DNA from 2 places in the Pseudokineococcus sp. 5B2Z-1 genome. Region 1 is predicted to be linked to the other one. Evidence: predicted binding sites of a transcription regulator. Region 1 holds the regulator's gene; the other holds the start of a gene.
What was found. The regulator LexA, encoded in region 1, represses DNA repair genes until DNA is damaged. The targets are predictions, from matches to a motif close to TCGAACANNTGTTCGA.
Positions count from the first base shown of each region.

Region 2: the regulator LexA is predicted to act here: its motif matches at 2,016-2,031, upstream of WDV85_RS00940 (HNH endonuclease signature motif containing protein).

Region 1 covers NZ_JBBHZG010000003.1:310,913-318,506, forward strand. The annotation lists gene nrdR (transcriptional regulator NrdR) at 28-540, opposite strand; gene WDV85_RS09980 (NCS2 family permease) at 926-2,425, opposite strand; gene WDV85_RS09985 (LysM peptidoglycan-binding domain-containing protein) at 2,540-3,091, opposite strand; gene lexA (transcriptional repressor LexA) at 3,689-4,405, shown strand; gene WDV85_RS09995 (UdgX family uracil-DNA binding protein) at 4,499-5,170, opposite strand; gene WDV85_RS10000 (ATP-dependent DNA helicase) at 5,280-7,382, opposite strand; gene hflX (GTPase HflX) at 7,510-7,594, opposite strand, start outside.
Region 2 covers NZ_JBBHZG010000001.1:225,564-233,157, reverse strand. The annotation lists gene WDV85_RS00945 (AMP-binding protein) at 1-1,929, shown strand, start outside; gene WDV85_RS00940 (HNH endonuclease signature motif containing protein) at 2,066-3,913, shown strand; gene WDV85_RS00935 (gamma-glutamyltransferase family protein) at 4,000-5,769, opposite strand; gene WDV85_RS00930 (NAD-dependent succinate-semialdehyde dehydrogenase) at 6,017-7,510, shown strand; gene WDV85_RS00925 (class I SAM-dependent methyltransferase) at 7,579-7,594, opposite strand, start outside.

The DNA of each region.
Region 1 (7,594 bases):
GCGCCTCGCCGGGGCTGCCGAGCGGCCTCAGGTGGCCTGGCCGGCGGGCTCCTCCGCCCGGGCGCCCTCCGTGCTGGCGTCCCCGGTGCCGGCGTCGCGCTCGGCGCGCAGCACCGCGATGGCCGCCGCGAAGTCCTCGAGCGTGTCGAAGGCCTGGTAGACGGAGGCGAAGCGCAGGTAGGCCACCTCGTCGAGGTCGCGCAGGGGCGCGAGCACGGCCACGCCGACGTCGTGCGCCTCGACCTCCGCGGCGCCGGCCGTGCGGATCGACTCCTCGACCTGCTGGGCGAGCAGCGCCAGCCGGTCCTCCGTCACGGGCCGTCCCTGGCAGGCCTTGCGCACGCCTGACAGCACCTTCTCGCGGCTGAAGGGCTCGGTGGTGCCCGAGCGCTTCACGACGGTGAGGCTCGCCGCCTCGATCGTCGTGAAGCGCCGCTGGCAGCTCGGGCACTGGCGGCGGCGCCGGATCGCCGTGCCGTCGTCGGTGGCCCGCGAGTCGACGACGCGGGAGTCGGGGTGGCGGCAGAACGGGCAGTGCACGGCGACCCCTCCCGCCTCGGTGCTCGGCCCCCGTCGCCCCCCGCCGGGGCGCGGGTGCTCCTCCACAGCGTGTGGAGGAGTTGTCCCCAGCGTCCACAACCTGTGGAGGAACGACAGCCGTGCAACTACTAGATGTTGGGGTGAACGCTAGGCCGAGCCCCACGCTTCCGCAAGCACCGGCGTGTCGTGGGAGCACCGGCCCCCGGAGCCGGGGGATGCCCGCCGCACGACCCCGCCGCTCCCGCTGCGCCCCGGCAGCGCGACCACCAGCCGCTCGACCACCGACCACGCGACCACCGTGCACCCGACCACCGACAGCGCCGTCGGCGCCCGGGGACGGCGACGACGGCGTGGGCCGGGGAGCAGGCTCGGGACGCGCCCCGGGTCAGGCGGCCCCGGTGAGCCAGTCCTGCACCGGACCGACGGTGAAGTACAGGAGGAAGGCCGCGCCGACGACCCACAGGAGGGGGTGCACCTCCCGCGCCCGACCGCGCACGACGGCGAGGAGGACGTAGGTGAGGAAGCCGGCGCCGATGCCCACGGAGATGGAGTAGCTGAAGGGCATGAGCACGATGGTGAGGAAGGCCGGGAGGGCGATGCCCGGGTCGTCCCAGCGGATGCCCGTGACCTGGCTCATCATGAGGAAGCCGACGACGACCAGCGCCGGGCTGGCCGCCTCGTAGGGCACGAGCGAGACGAGCGGCGAGGCGACGACGGCGACGAGGAACGCCGCCCCGGTCACCACGCTGGCGAGCCCGGTGCGGGCGCCGTCGCCGACGCCCGCGGCGGACTCGACGAAGCTCGTCGCGCTCGAGGCGCTCGCCGCCCCGCCGGCGACGGCGGCCAGGGAGTCGACGAGGAGGATCCGCTGGCTGCCGAGGGGGTTGCCCTCCTCGTCCAGCAGCCCGCCCTCCGCGCCGACCGCGACCATCGTCCCCATCGTGTCGAAGAAGTCGGCGACGACGAGGGTGAAGACGACGAGCACGGCCGTGACGGCGCCGACCGCGGCGAAGGCGCCGAAGACGCTCACCTGGCCGAGGAGCCCCAGGTCGGGCCACGCGAGCCAGGACGCCGGCGCCTCGGGCACCGTGAGCCCGAAGCCCGTCGGGTTGCTCCCGTCGGGCGCCTGCCCGCCGACGTCGAACGCCGCCTGGACGACGAGCGCCAGGGCGGTGGCGACGACGACGCCGATGAGCAGGGCGCCGCGGACGCCCCGGACGACGAGGACGACGGTGACGAGGAGCCCGACGACGAAGACGACCGTGGGCCAGCCCCGCAGCGAGCCGCCGACGCCCAGCTCGAGCGGCGTGCCCCCGCCCACCGGGGCGCGGACGAAGCCGGCGTTGACGAGCCCGACGAGGGTGAGGAAGAGGCCGATGCCGACGCTGATGGCCGTCTTGAGCTGGCGCGGCACCGCGCGCAGGACGGCGCGGCGGAAGCCGGTGAGGACGAGGACGAGGATGACGAGGCCCTCGAGGACGACGAGCCCCATGGCCATGGGCCAGGTCATGCCCGGCAGGCTCGCGACGCCGTAGGCGATGAAGGCGTTGAGGCCGAGCCCGGCGGCCAGGCCGAGGGGGAAGCGACCGACGAGGCCCATGAGGATCGTCATGACCGCCGCCACGAGGGCGGTCACGGCGGCCACGGCCGGCAGGTCGGGTGCGTCGCCGCCCCCGAGGTAGGTGCCCGTCGAGTCCGGCACCGTCCCGATGATCAGCGGGTTCAGCACGACGATGTAGGCCATGGCCACGAACGTCACGAGGCCGCCGCGGACCTCCCGGCCGATGGTCGAGCCACGGGCCGTGACCCCGAAGAAGCGGTCGACCCGCCCCCCGAGCGGTACGCCGTCGGTCGTGGCCTGCGGGTCGGGGTCGGTGCGGCTCATGCGGCCTCCGCGGGACGAGCCGCGGGCACGGCTCCGCCGCCGCCGCGGCGGAGCTGGCGCTGACGGCGCCACTCTGGCAGAGCGGGGGCCGCCGCGGCGCCACCCGGGGGCGCCTCAGGCGGGGACGAGGATCCGGTCCCCCACCGCCAGCGCCACCGAGTCGAGGCCGTTGGCCTCCTTCAGGCGCAGCACGACGTCACGGACGTCCTCGTCCGGCGCCGCGACCTCGTCGGCGATGGACCACAGCGTGTCGCCCGGCAGGACGACGACCTCGGCGGGGGCCTCGGCCACGGGCGCCGCCGCGACGACCGCGGGCGCGGCGGCGGCCGGCGCCGGGCGCGAGCCCGCCGACAGGGCGAGGACGGCCCCGGCCGCCAGCAGGACGGTCACCGAGACCGTGAGCGCCAGGCGCCCGCGCCGGGTGACGCGGAGGGCGACCGGGCGGCGGCGGGGCCGGCACGATCCCGCCGCCCCGACCGGTGCCTCGGGGACCGGCAGCTCGGCGACCGGCGCCGGCGCCACCACGGGCGCGGTGCGGCGCACGGCCGGCACGGGTCGAGGTGCGCGGCGGGGCGCCGGGACGAGGGACAGGTGGCGACGTCGAGCGCCCGAGCGCGGGCTGCGCGCGGGGGCGCCCAGCGGCGGGAGCAGGACCAGTGCGCTCATGGTGACCTCCGGGAGGACCACGGCCCCTCCTGCCGGAGGCTCCGCGGACGTGCGTGTCGAGGGCGGCTGCGGCGCCGGGGGCCCGGGAGGGCCGACGGCTCGCGCTGTCGGTCGAACGTCTGTGCGATGTTGTACCAGCGTGGCGGCCCGGCGTCCAGACAGGTGTTCGACCGGACCCGGCGAGGGGCGCCGGCCCCCGAGGAGGACGGGCGCCCCGCCGACGTGCACGACTCCAGCACCGACCACCGACAACGGGCGCCGCCCGCCGTGCGCCACGGCCACCCCGACCCTCCGAACGACCGCGCGAGAGGTCCGGACGGTCGCGCCCGACCGTCGCGCCCGAGGCCCCGCGGCGCCCCACCGCACCGCGAGATCCGCACGCGACACGCTCGAACAGGTGTTTGATCATGTGGTGCGGTCTCCCTACCCTGGCCGGCACGGCGTCCCGCACGAGGGCGGTCGCCGACACCGAGCTCGGGAGGCCACGTGGCGCGGCGCAGCGGCGACGAGGAGCAGGACGGCCGGCAGCAGGCAGCCGACGGCGCTGGGGCCGGCGAGGACCGGGCGGGCGAGGGCTCCGGGGCGACGGTCGTCGAGATGCCCGACGCGCCGGCGGTCGACGGCCTCACCGCGCGCCAGCGCAAGGTGCTCGAGTGCATCGGCGAGGCCGTCGAGCGGCGCGGCTACCCCCCGAGCATGCGGGAGATCGGGGAGGCCGTCGGGCTGACGAGCCCGTCCAGCGTCGCGCACCAGCTGGCGGCGCTCGAGCGCAAGGGCTTCCTGCGCCGCGACCCCCGTCGCCCCCGGGCCATCGAGGTCGTCGTACCGGGCTCGCGCGGCGCGGCGGCCGGGGGCGAGCCCCTGCTGCGCGCCGTCCCCGACGAGGCCGCGGCGGACGCCGGCGCTCCGGACGAGACCGGGGCCGGCGACGCGCGCCCCGCGGCCACCTACGTGCCGGTCGTCGGACGGATCGCGGCGGGCGGGCCGATCCTCGCCGAGCAGGCGGTCGAGGACGTCTTCCCCCTGCCGCGCCAGCTCGTCGGCGACGGGCAGCTCTTCCTGCTCAAGGTCGCCGGCGACTCGATGGTGGAGGCCGCCATCTGCGACGGGGACTGGGTCGTCGTCCGCCAGCAGCCGGTCGCCGAGAACGGCGAGGTCGTGGCCGCGATGATCGACGGCGAGGCCACCGTCAAGGTGTTCCAGCGGCGCGACGGCCACGTGCGCCTGCTGCCGCGCAACGCCGCCTACGAGCCCATCCCCGGCGACGAGGCCGTCGTCCTCGGCCGGGTCGTGGCGGTGCTGCGCAGCGTCTGAGCGGGGCGACCCGGGGGCGACGGCCCGGGGTGCAGTCCCTCGGGCGCCGGGACGCTCCGCCCTCGGCCGCCGGGGCGCTGGGGGCGCGGACGGCTAGGCCGTCGGCCCGAGCGCCTCGGCGGCCACCCGCAGGTCGGCCACGAGTCCGGCGCGGGCCTCCTCGCGCTGGTCGTCCGGGGTCCGCAGGACGGCGGACGGGTGGATGGTCGCCACGAAGCGCTTGGGGCCCCGGCTCGTCTCCCGCTCGAGCACCCGGCCGCGCTCCTTCGTCACGCGGAAGGACGGGCCGAGCAGGGCGCGACCGGCCGTCGCGCCCAGGACGACGACGACGTCCGGGTCGACGGCGGCGAGCTCGGCGGCCAGCCAGGGCCGGCAGGCGGTGACGTGGCCCGCGTCGGGCGTGGCGTGGACGCGGCGGTTGCCCGGAGCGCTCTGCGTGAAGCGGAAGTGCTTGACGGCGTTGGTGACGTAGACGTCCTCGCGGGCGATGCCCGCCTCCTCGACCGCGGCCTGGAGCAGCCGCCCTGCGGACCCGACGAAGGGCACGCCCCGGCGGTCCTCCTGGTCCCCGGGCTGCTCGCCGACGAGGGCCATCCGGCCGGAGGGGGATCCGGCGGAGAAGACGACCTGCGTCGCCGGCTCCCACAGCTCGCAGCCGCGGCACTCGCGCGCCGCGGCCCGCAGGTGCTCGACGTCGCGCAGGGCGGGGTCCTGCGGCACCCACTCGGCGGCTCCGGGACGGTCGGGTCGGGCAGCGGCGGCCATGCCCGCACGCTAGGTCGGCGGGCCCCGGCGCGCCTCGCAGGGCGGCGCCCCCCGCTCCGGGCGCCCCCGCTCCGAGCGCCCCTGCTCCGGGCGCCCCTGCTCCGGTCCCTCAGCCCTCCGCAGCCCGCGCCGCGGCGTCGAGCCGGCGCAGCGCCCCGATGACGACCTCGCGGTCGCTCGTGGCCCACAGCGGCGGCAGGCTCGCGCGCAGGAAGCCGGCGTACCGGGCGGTCGCGAGCCGCGGGTCGAGGACGGCCACGACCCCGCGGTCGGCCGTCGAGCGCACGAGACGCCCCGCGCCCTGCGCCAGGCGCAGGGCCGCGTGCTGGGCCGAGACCGCGAGGAAACCGTTGCCGCCGGCGCGGGCCACGGCCTCGGCGCGCGCGGACAGCAGCGGGTCGTCGGGCCGAGGGAAGGGGATGCGGTCGATCGTCACGAGCTGGCACGAGGGGCCGGGGACGTCGACGCCCTGCCACAGCGACAGCGTGCCGACGAGGACGCTGCTGGGGTCGGCCGCGAACTCCCGCACGAGGGTCGGCGTCACGTCGTCCCCCTGGCACAGGACCGGGACGTCGAGGCGCTCGCGCAGCACCTCCGCGGCGGCCTCGGCGGCCCGCCGGGAGGAGAAGAGCCCGAGCGTGCGCCCCCCGGCCGCGCGGGCGAGCTCGACGACCTCGTCGACGACCGGCGTCCCGGCGCCCTCGCGCCCCGGCACGGGCAGGTGGCGCGCCAGGTAGAGGATCCCCTGGCGGGGGTAGTCGAAGGGGCTGCCGACGTCGAGCCCGTCCCAGCTCGGGCCCGGGCCGGCGTCCTCCCCCGCGGCGGGAGGGCGCGCGAGGCCGACCGACTGCGCGGCGCCGGTGAAGGTGCCGCCCGTGGTGAGGGTGGCCGAGGTCAGCACGACGGTCCGCTCGGCGAAGAGCGCCTCGCGGAGCAGGCCGGCCACCTGCAGCGGCGCGACGTGCAGCATGCGCCGGGCCGCGGACGGCGTGGAGGACAGGTCGGAGACCGACAGCCACAGGACGTCGTGACCGGTGCCGTCGCGGGGCGCCGACGTCATCCGCTCCGCCACCTCGTGGACCTCGCCGACCGCCGCCTTGGCGACCGCCAGCGCACCGGCCAGCGCCTCCGTGGGCCGCTCCCCCGGCGGCGGCTTGAGCTGGCCGACGAGCTCGCGGGCGGCGTCGCGGACGCCGGCCACGGCGAGGTGGACGAGCTCCGGCAGACCCCGGGCGAAGCGGCCCTCGGGGACGTCGGCGAGCGCCACCCCGAGGTCCTCGGCCGCGGCGTCGAGGCGCGCGGTGTCCGACCCCGCCTGGCGCGCCCGGGTCGCCGCCGCGGCCACCGAGGCCGCCGTCAGCTGCGCCGAGACGACGGAGGTGACCCGGTCGGCCAGCTCGTGCGCCTCGTCGACGACGAGGACCTCGTGCTCGGGGAGGATGGAGCGCCCCTCGAAGGCGTCGATGGCGAGGAGCGCGTGGTTGGTGACGACGACGTCGACCTCGCGGGCGCGCTCGCGCGCCCGCTCGCTGAAGCACTCCTGCGCCTGCGGGCACCGGCTGGCGCCGAGGCACTCGCGCGCGGTGACGGCGAGCTGGCGCCAGGCGGTCTCGCTGACGCCGGGCACGAGGTCGTCGCGGTCGCCGGTCTCCGTCGTCCGGGCCCACTCGCGCAGCCGCACCACCTCGCGGCCGAGGCGGCTCGAGGCCCCTCCGGTCACCGACCGGCCGGGCAGCGGCGCCGGCGCCTCGAAGAGCCCGTCGTCCTCGGGGAAGCCGCCGTCGAGCTTGTGGACGCAGAGGTGGTTGGCCCGGCCCTTGACGACCTGCCACGTGAGGCGGCGACCGAGCAGGGGCTCGAGGGCGTCGGCCAGGCGCGGCAGGTCGCGGGCCGCCACCTGGTTCTGCAGCGCCAGCGTCGCGGTCGAGACGACGACCGGCCGCCGGGACTCGACGGCCCGGCGCGCCAGGGGCACGAGGTAGGCCAGCGACTTGCCGGTGCCCGTGCCCGCCTGCACGAGCAGGTGCTCGCGGGTGCGCACCGCGGCGTCGACGGCCCGCGCCATGACGTGCTGGCCCTCGCGCCGGGTGCCGCCGAGCGCCGCGACGGCCGAGGACAGGAGCGCGTCGACGTCCGCGGGAGCGCTGTCCGCCTTCCCCGGGGCGACGCCCGTCCCGGGCTCGACGTCGGGGTCGGCGGCTGCGGAGGTCACCGGCCGAGGGTAGGTCGCCCCGGGCGCCCCGGCGGGACGCCTCCACAGGCGCGGCGGAGGGCCGCCGCGGACGGCGACGGCCCGCCCCCCGCGCGGGGGGACGGGCCGTCGGGCGGTCCGGACGGCGTCAGACCGCGACGCCGTGCAGCTCGGCGGCGAGGTGCTCGCCGACGCGGGCGCGCAGCCGCGTGCCCTCGCCGGTGTGCTCCTCC
Region 2 (7,594 bases), on a different contig from region 1:
ACGCGAGAGCCGGCGGAGAGCCCGACGGCGGGCGGGGCCTGGGAGGCGGCGCACCGCGCGTCGCTGGAGGACCCGGAAGGCTTCTGGCTCGACGCCGCGCGGGCCGTCCGGTGGATCCGGCGCCCGGAGACGGCGCTCGACCCGGCCGCCGACGCGGCCGAGGGCGCCGCCCTCCCGCGGTGGTTCCGCGGCGCGACGCTGAGCACGGCCTACAACTGCCTCGACCGCCACGTCGTCGCCGGGCGCGGGGACGACCCGGCGCTCGTCCACCACAGCGCGTACACCGGCGAGCGGCGGACCCTGACCTACGCCGAGCTCCTCGACCAGTCGGCCCGCCTCGCGGGCGCGCTGCGCGAGCTCGGCGTCGGGAAGGGCGACCGCGTCGTCGTCTACATGCCCATGGTCCCCGAGGCCGTCGTCGGGATGCTCGCCTGCGCCCGCATCGGCGCCGTGCACTCGGTCGTCTTCGGCGGCTTCGCGGCCGCCGAGCTGGCGGCGCGCATCGACGACGCCCGGCCCGTCGTCGTCCTCACCGCCTCGTGCGGGCTCGAGCCGACGCGCGTCGTCGAGTACATGCCCCTGCTCGAGGCGGCGCTGGAGCGCGCCGAGCACGCGCCCGCCCACTGCGTCGTCCTCCAGCGGCCGCAGGCCACGGCGACGCTCGTGCCGGGGCGCGACCTCGAGTGGCGCGACGTCCTGCGCCCGGGCGCCGCGCCGCCCGCCGAGTGCGTCGAGGTGGCCGCCACCGACCCCCTGTACGTGCTCTACACCTCCGGGACGACGGGACGGCCGAAGGGCGTCGTGCGCGACCACGGCGGGCACGCGGTGGCGCTGTCGTGGTCGGTGCCGAACCTCTTCGGGCTCGCGCCGGGCGACGTGGTGCTCACGGCCAGCGACGTCGGGTGGGTCGTCGGCCACTCCTACATCGTGTACGGGCCCCTGCTGGCGGGCTGCACCACGGTGCTCTACGAGGGCAAGCCGGTCGGCACGCCGGACGCGGGGGCGCTGTGGCGCGCGGCCGCGGAGCACCGCGCGGCCGTCGTCTTCACGGCGCCGACGGCGGTGCGCTCCATCCGGGCGCAGGACCCCGACCTCGCGCTGGCGTCGGACGTCGACCTGTCGGAGCTGCGGGCGCTCTACCTCGCCGGCGAGCGGCTGGACCCGGACACGTGGGCGTGGGCGGGGGAGCGGCTCGGCGTGCCCGTCGTCGACAACTGGTGGCAGACCGAGACGGGCTGGCCGATCGCCTGCTCGCCGCGCGGGCTGCAGGACCTGCCGCTCAAGCCCGGCTCGCCGTCCGTGCCCTCGCCCGGGTACGACCTGCGCGTCCTCGACGCCGAGGGCCGCGAGGTGCCGGCGGGGGAGGAGGGCGCCCTCTGCCTGCGCCTGCCCCTGCCGCCGGGGACCCTCGCCGGCGTCTGGGGCGGCGACGAGCGGCTCCGGGCGTCGTCGCTCGCCGCGCACCCGGGCTACTACACGACCGGTGACGGCGGCTACGTCGACGAGGACGGGTACGTCCACGTCCTCGGGCGCACGGACGACGTCATCAACGTCGCGGGCCACCGGCTCTCCGCCGGACAGCTCGAGGCCGCCGTCATCGGGCACCCCGACGTCGCCGAGTGCGCCGTCGTGGGAGCGGCGGACCCGCTCGTGGGGCAGGAGCCCCGGGCGCTGGTCGTGCTCGCCAAGGACGTGACCACCCCGCCGGAGGAGGTCGCGGCTCAGGTCGTCCAGCGCGTGCGCGACGAGGTCGGCGCGGTGGCGCGGCTGCGGCGCGTCGACGTCGTCGCGGCGCTGCCGAAGACCCGCTCCGGCAAGGTGCTGCGGAAGACGCTGCGGGAGATGGCCGACGGCGTCGAGCCCGTGGTGCCGGGCACCATCGAGGACCGGTCGGTGCTCGACGGGCTGCGGGACGTGCTGCGGCCGTAGGCCGGGTCGCCGCTGCGGCGGCCGTTGCCGGTCGGGTCGAGCGGGGAGGGGACCGGGCGCCCGCGCGGGGTCGTCGCCCTGCTGTGTCGAACTGGTGTTCGAGCCGTTGTCGGTGGTCGCCCCTACGGTCGTGGGTGTGGAGGACGAGGCGGTGGCGGGGTCGGGTGCGGGGGTGCCCGACTCCGTGCCGGACGCGGCGTCGGCCTCGGCTTGCGGTGCTGGCGCGGCGCCCGCGATCGCGGCGCTGCGGTCGGCCCTGGAGGTGGGGCGGGCGGCGGTGGCGGGTCTGGGGCTGTGGTCGGTGGCCACGGGCGACCTGCGGGGCGTGCTGGTCGAGCTCGAGGCCTTGGTGCGCGTCGCCCAGGCGGCGCAGGTGCTGGTGCTGGGGGAGGTCGCCTCTCGGGGCGAGGCCCTCGTGCCGGGTGGGTTGACGCCGGGTGAGCGGGCGGTGCTGGCGCGGTCGCGGGCGGGCGACGGGCGCGGTGAGCTGGCGGGGGTGCTGGGGGTGCATCCGGCGACGGCGGCGCGCCGGCAGGCGACGGTCGCGTTCGTCACCGGCGCGGGCCTGCCGGCCCAGCGGGTCGCGCGCACGGGCGGGCGGGGAGCGGGGCTGGGTGAGGGCGCTGCGACCGGGGCGGCGTTGGCTGCGGGGCTCGTGAGCGCGGAGGCGGCGGACGTGGTCGCGGGTGCGGTGCTGGACCTGCCTGAGCACTACGGGCCGGTGGGGCGGGCGGCGGTGGAGCGGGTGCTGCTGGAGCACGCCCCGGAGGTGTCGTTGACGGTGCTGCGCCATCACGCGGCGGGGTTGCTGGCCCGCGCGGAGCTGTCCGAGGCGGGCGAGGACGCCCTGGCGGATGGTCAGGCGGCGTTGGAGGGGAGCGACCTGCTGGGGCGGCGGGAGGAGCGGGCGCACCGGCGCCGGGAGCTGTACTGCTCACCGGACCTGCACGGGACCTGGCACGTGCGCGGGCGCCTGGCCCCGGAGGCGGGCGCGACCCTGATGACCGCGATCGAGGCCCTCGCCGCCCCGGAGCCGTCCGGGGAGGGCGGCCCGGACCTGCGCTCGGCGGCGCAGCGGCGCGCCGACGCCCTCGTGGCCCTGGCCGGCAAGGTCCTGTCGGCCCCGCCGGGCAGCCCCACCGGTGTCTCCTCCGAGGGCGGGGCCCGGGCGCGGGTGGTCGTGACGATGGACCTGTCCGCCCTGGCCGGGGCCGTGGCCGGGGCGGGCCTGCTCGCCGACGACGCCCCGCTGTCGGCCGGGGCGGTGCGCCGGTTGGCGTGCGACGCCGAGGTCGTCCCCGCGGTCCTCGGGTCGCGCTCGGAGCCGCTGGACGTCGGCCGGGCCGCGTACACCGTCACGCCCGCGCAGCGCCGCGCGCTGGCGATCCGGGACCGGGGGTGCATCGGCCCGGACTGCGACGCCCCCGTGAGCAGGACCCAGGCGCACCACGTCGTGCACTGGGTCGACGGCGGCCCCACCGACCTGTCGAACCTGGCGCTGGTGTGCGGGCACGACCACCGCCGGGTCCACACCGGCGCCCTGGTCGCCCACGTCCTCGACGGGCGCCCCGTCATCACCCGCGCCGGCGACCCACCACCGGCCACCGCGCCACCACCCTGGCGGGCACGCCTGGAAGACCTCGCCCACGAGCTCCACGACACCGATGGCCCCGACGACCCCGGCCGCTCACGGCCCGACGGCCCGGACGACCCCGGCCGCCTCGGCGACCCCGGCCGCCTCGGCGACCCCGGCCGCCTCGGCGACCCCGGCCGCCCCGGCGACCCCGGCCGCCCCGACGACCCGCGCCCGCCTGACGAGCCGGGACGGCCGGTGCTGCCCGCGGGCGCCGATGGGCCGGGCGAGCCCGACGACCTCCGCCTCGCCCCTGGAGGGCCCGCGCCGGAGGACGCGGTGAGGGCGCGTGACCACGACGCGGCCGCGCCCCTCGGCGAGCCTGCGGCGGACGAGGTCGACGACCCGTGAGCCCGGCGACCCGCGGGCCGGTCCCCGCATGCGCTCGTCATCGGCCCGCGCACGCCGGCGCCCGGGGACGGGTCAGGGCGTCCGCCTCAGCGCCCCACCGCGTACCCCTGGTCGCCGCGCGGGTTGGCGGCGCCCTGCAGCAGGCCCGTCACCGGGTCGCGCGTGACGACGGAGAGCCGTCCCAGCGCCCAGTCGCCGGCGCGGGTCACCACGTGGCCGCGCCGCTCGAGGGAGCCGATGACCTCCTCGCCGAGGCGGTCCTCGACGACGGCGCCGCCGGGCGTCCACGTCCGCGGCCAGAAGGAGCTCGGCATCGACGTCGTGTGCAGCGCGGGCGCGTCGATGGCCTGCTGCGGCGCCAGCCCGCCGACGAGCGTGCGCAGGAGGTAGAGCAGCTGCCACTGGTCCTGCTGGTCGCCGCCGGGCGAGCCGAGCCCGGCGACGGGCACGCCGTCGCGCAGCAGCACCGTGGGGGTCAGCGTGGTCCGCGGACGGCGCCCGGGGCGCAGCGACGACGGTGCGCCGGGCTCCAGCCACGTCATCTGCAGCCGCGTGCCGAGGCAGAAGCCGAGCTCGGGGATGGTGGGGGAGGACTGCAGCCACCCGCCCGAGGGCGTCGCGGAGACGACCGTTCCCCAGCGGTCGACGACGTCGAGGTGGCAGGTGTCGCCCCTGGTCGCGCCCGACGCGCGCGGGACCGGGGCCCCCGTCGTCCGGACCGTCGGCTCGCCCGCCGACGTCCCCGCCGCGGCGACGTCGGCGGTCTCGTGCAGCGGCGGCGTGAAGGGCGCCCGCCCGTCCGGGGACCCGGGCCGCACCTCGTGGCTCGCCCCGTCACCGATGAGCGCCCGGCGCTGCGCCGTGTAGGCGGGCGAGAGCAGGGTGGTGAGCGGGACGGCCGGCTCGTCCGGGCCCGGGTCGCCGTACCAGGCGTCCCGGTCGGCCAGCGCCAGCTTGAGCGCCTCGAGCGCGAGATGGGCGCCGTCGGGCGTCGACGGGTCGAGGTCCGCGGCGTCGAACCCCTCGAGGAGCGCGAGGGCTTGCAGGAGCACGGGGCCCTGCCCCCACGGCCCCGTCTTGGCGACCGTGACGCCCAGGACGTCGAGCACCACCGCGTCCTCGTAGCCGGCCGCGAAGGCCGCCATGTCGTCCCCGCGCAGCACGCCGGCGTGGTCGGTGCCGCTCGCGTGCCGGTGCGGGGCCCGGACGAAGGCGTCCACGGCCTCGGCGACGAAGCCCTCGCCCCACGCCGAGCGCGCGGCCTCGATGCGCGCCTCGCGGCTCGGCCGCCCCGCGCCCGCGGCGACGAGGCGGTCGAGGACGTCGGCGTGGGCCGGGTTGACGACGCTCGTGCCCGGGGCGGGCGCGGCGCCCGAGGGCGCCCACAGCGCCGCCGACGTGGGCCAGTGCTGCGCGAAGAGGTCGGCGACGCCGCTGATGGTCCTGCCCACCCCGGCGAGCACGGGGTGGCCGTGACGCGCGTACCCGGTGGCGTAGGCGAGGACGTCCGCGAGCTCCCAGGTGCCGAGGTCGCGCAGCAGCACGAGCCACGCGTCGACGGCCCCGGGGACGGCCGCGGCCAGGGCGCCCGCCCCGGGCACGAGGTCGAGGCCCTCGGTCCGGAAGTGCTCGATCGTCGCACCCGCGGGTGCGGGGCCCTGGCCCATGAGGACCCGCGGCGGCGCCCCGTCCGCTGTCGCGACGAGGCCGGTGACGTCCCCGCCGGGGCCGTTGAGGTGCGGCTCGACGACGTGGAGGACGAAGGCGGCGGCGCACGCGGCGTCCACGGCCGTTCCCCCGCGCTCGAGGACCGACATCGCCGTGCCGGAGGCGATCCAGTGGGTCGTCGCGGCCATCCCGAAGGTGCCCTGCAGCGTGGGGCGGGTGGGGTGCGACGCCGGCCCGGAGCCGGGCTGGTCGGGGCTCACGGGCGGTGGTCTCCTCGCGGACGGACGTCTCGGGGGCGGGCACCTCCGGGTCTCCTCGCACCCTCCCACCTCCGCCCGACGGTCACGGGCCAGCGCGCCCTGGCGGCCCCGCGGGCCCGGGTGCAGGGTCGAGGGGCGGCCGACCCGAGCCGCCCGCCGTCCGCGAGGGAGAGCCATGAGCACGACCACCACCGGTGCGAGCAGCGACGCGGCGCAGCACGAGCGCGACGTCGTCGGCGCCGTCGCCACCGGCCTGCTCGTCGACGGCGAGCGCGTCGAGGGCGGCGACGGCCGGACGATCGACGTCGTCGACCCCTCGACCGAGGAGGTGCTGGCCTCCGTGGCCGACGCGACGCCGGAGGACGGGCAGCGGGCGCTCGCCGCGGCCGCAGCGGCGCAGGGCGCGTGGGGCCGCACCCCGCCGCGCGAGCGCGGGGAGGTGCTGCGCCGGGCGTGGGAGCTCGTCACCGCGCGCGTCGACGACCTCGCCCTCCTCATGACGCTCGAGATGGGCAAGTCCCTGGCCGAGTCGCGCGCCGAGATCGCCTACGCCGCCGAGTTCTTCCGGTGGTTCTCCGAGGAGGCCGTCCGCGTCGACGGCCGGTGGTCGACCTCGCCGGACGGCGCCACCCGGCTGCTGACGATGCGCCAGCCCGTCGGGCCGTGCCTGTTCGTCACGCCCTGGAACTTCCCCATGGCCATGGGCACCCGCAAGATCGCTCCCGCGGTGGCAGCGGGCTGCACGATGGTCGTCAAGCCCGCCTCGCAGACGCCGCTGACGATGAGCGCGCTCGCCGACGTCCTCGCCGAGGCGGGCCTGCCGGCCGGGGTGCTCAACGTCGTGACGACGTCGCGCACCGGCGAGGTGGTCGAGCCGATCGTGCGGGACGGGCGCCTGCGCAAGCTGTCGTTCACCGGGTCCACCCCGGTGGGGCGCACGCTCGTCGAGCAGTCGGCGCAGCAGCTGCTGCGCACGTCGATGGAGCTCGGCGGCAACGCGCCGTTCCTCGTCTTCGACGACGCCGACCTGGACGCGGCCGTCGACGGCGCGATGCTCGCCAAGATGCGCAACGTCGGGGAGGCGTGCACCTCGGCCAACCGGTTCCACGTCCAGCGCGGCGTCCTGGAGGAGTTCACCGGCCGCCTCACCGAGCGGATGGCGGCCCTCGTCGTCGGGCGGGGCACCGAGGAGGGCGTCGACGTCGGGCCGTTGATCGACGAGCGGCAGCGCGGCAAGGTCGAGGAGCTCGTCGGCGACGCCGTCGACGGTGGCGCGCGCGTCCTCACCGGCGGCGAGCGCACCGGGGGGCGCGGGTACTTCTACGCGCCCACGGTGCTCGCGGACGTCCCGGCGTCGGCCCGCCTGCTCCGCGAGGAGGTCTTCGGGCCCGTCGCGCCCGTCGTCGCCTTCGACACCGAGGAGGAGGGCGTGGCGCAGGCGAACGACACCGAGTACGGGCTCGTGTCCTACGTCTACACGCGCGACGTCGGCCGGGCCCTGCGCGTCTGCGAGCAGGTCGAGACCGGCATGGTCGGGCTCAACCAGGGCGTCGTCTCCAACCCCGCCGCGCCCTTCGGCGGGGTCAAGCAGAGCGGCTTCGGCCGCGAGGGCGGCCGCGAGGGCATCGACGAGTACCTCGAGACGAAGTACGTCGGCATGACGATCTGAGCAGTGGACGGGCCGGGAGGCAGGTGGGCCCGCTCGCCGGCCCCGAGCCGCGTCCCGCCGCGAGCGTCTCAGCGGCGCGCGAGG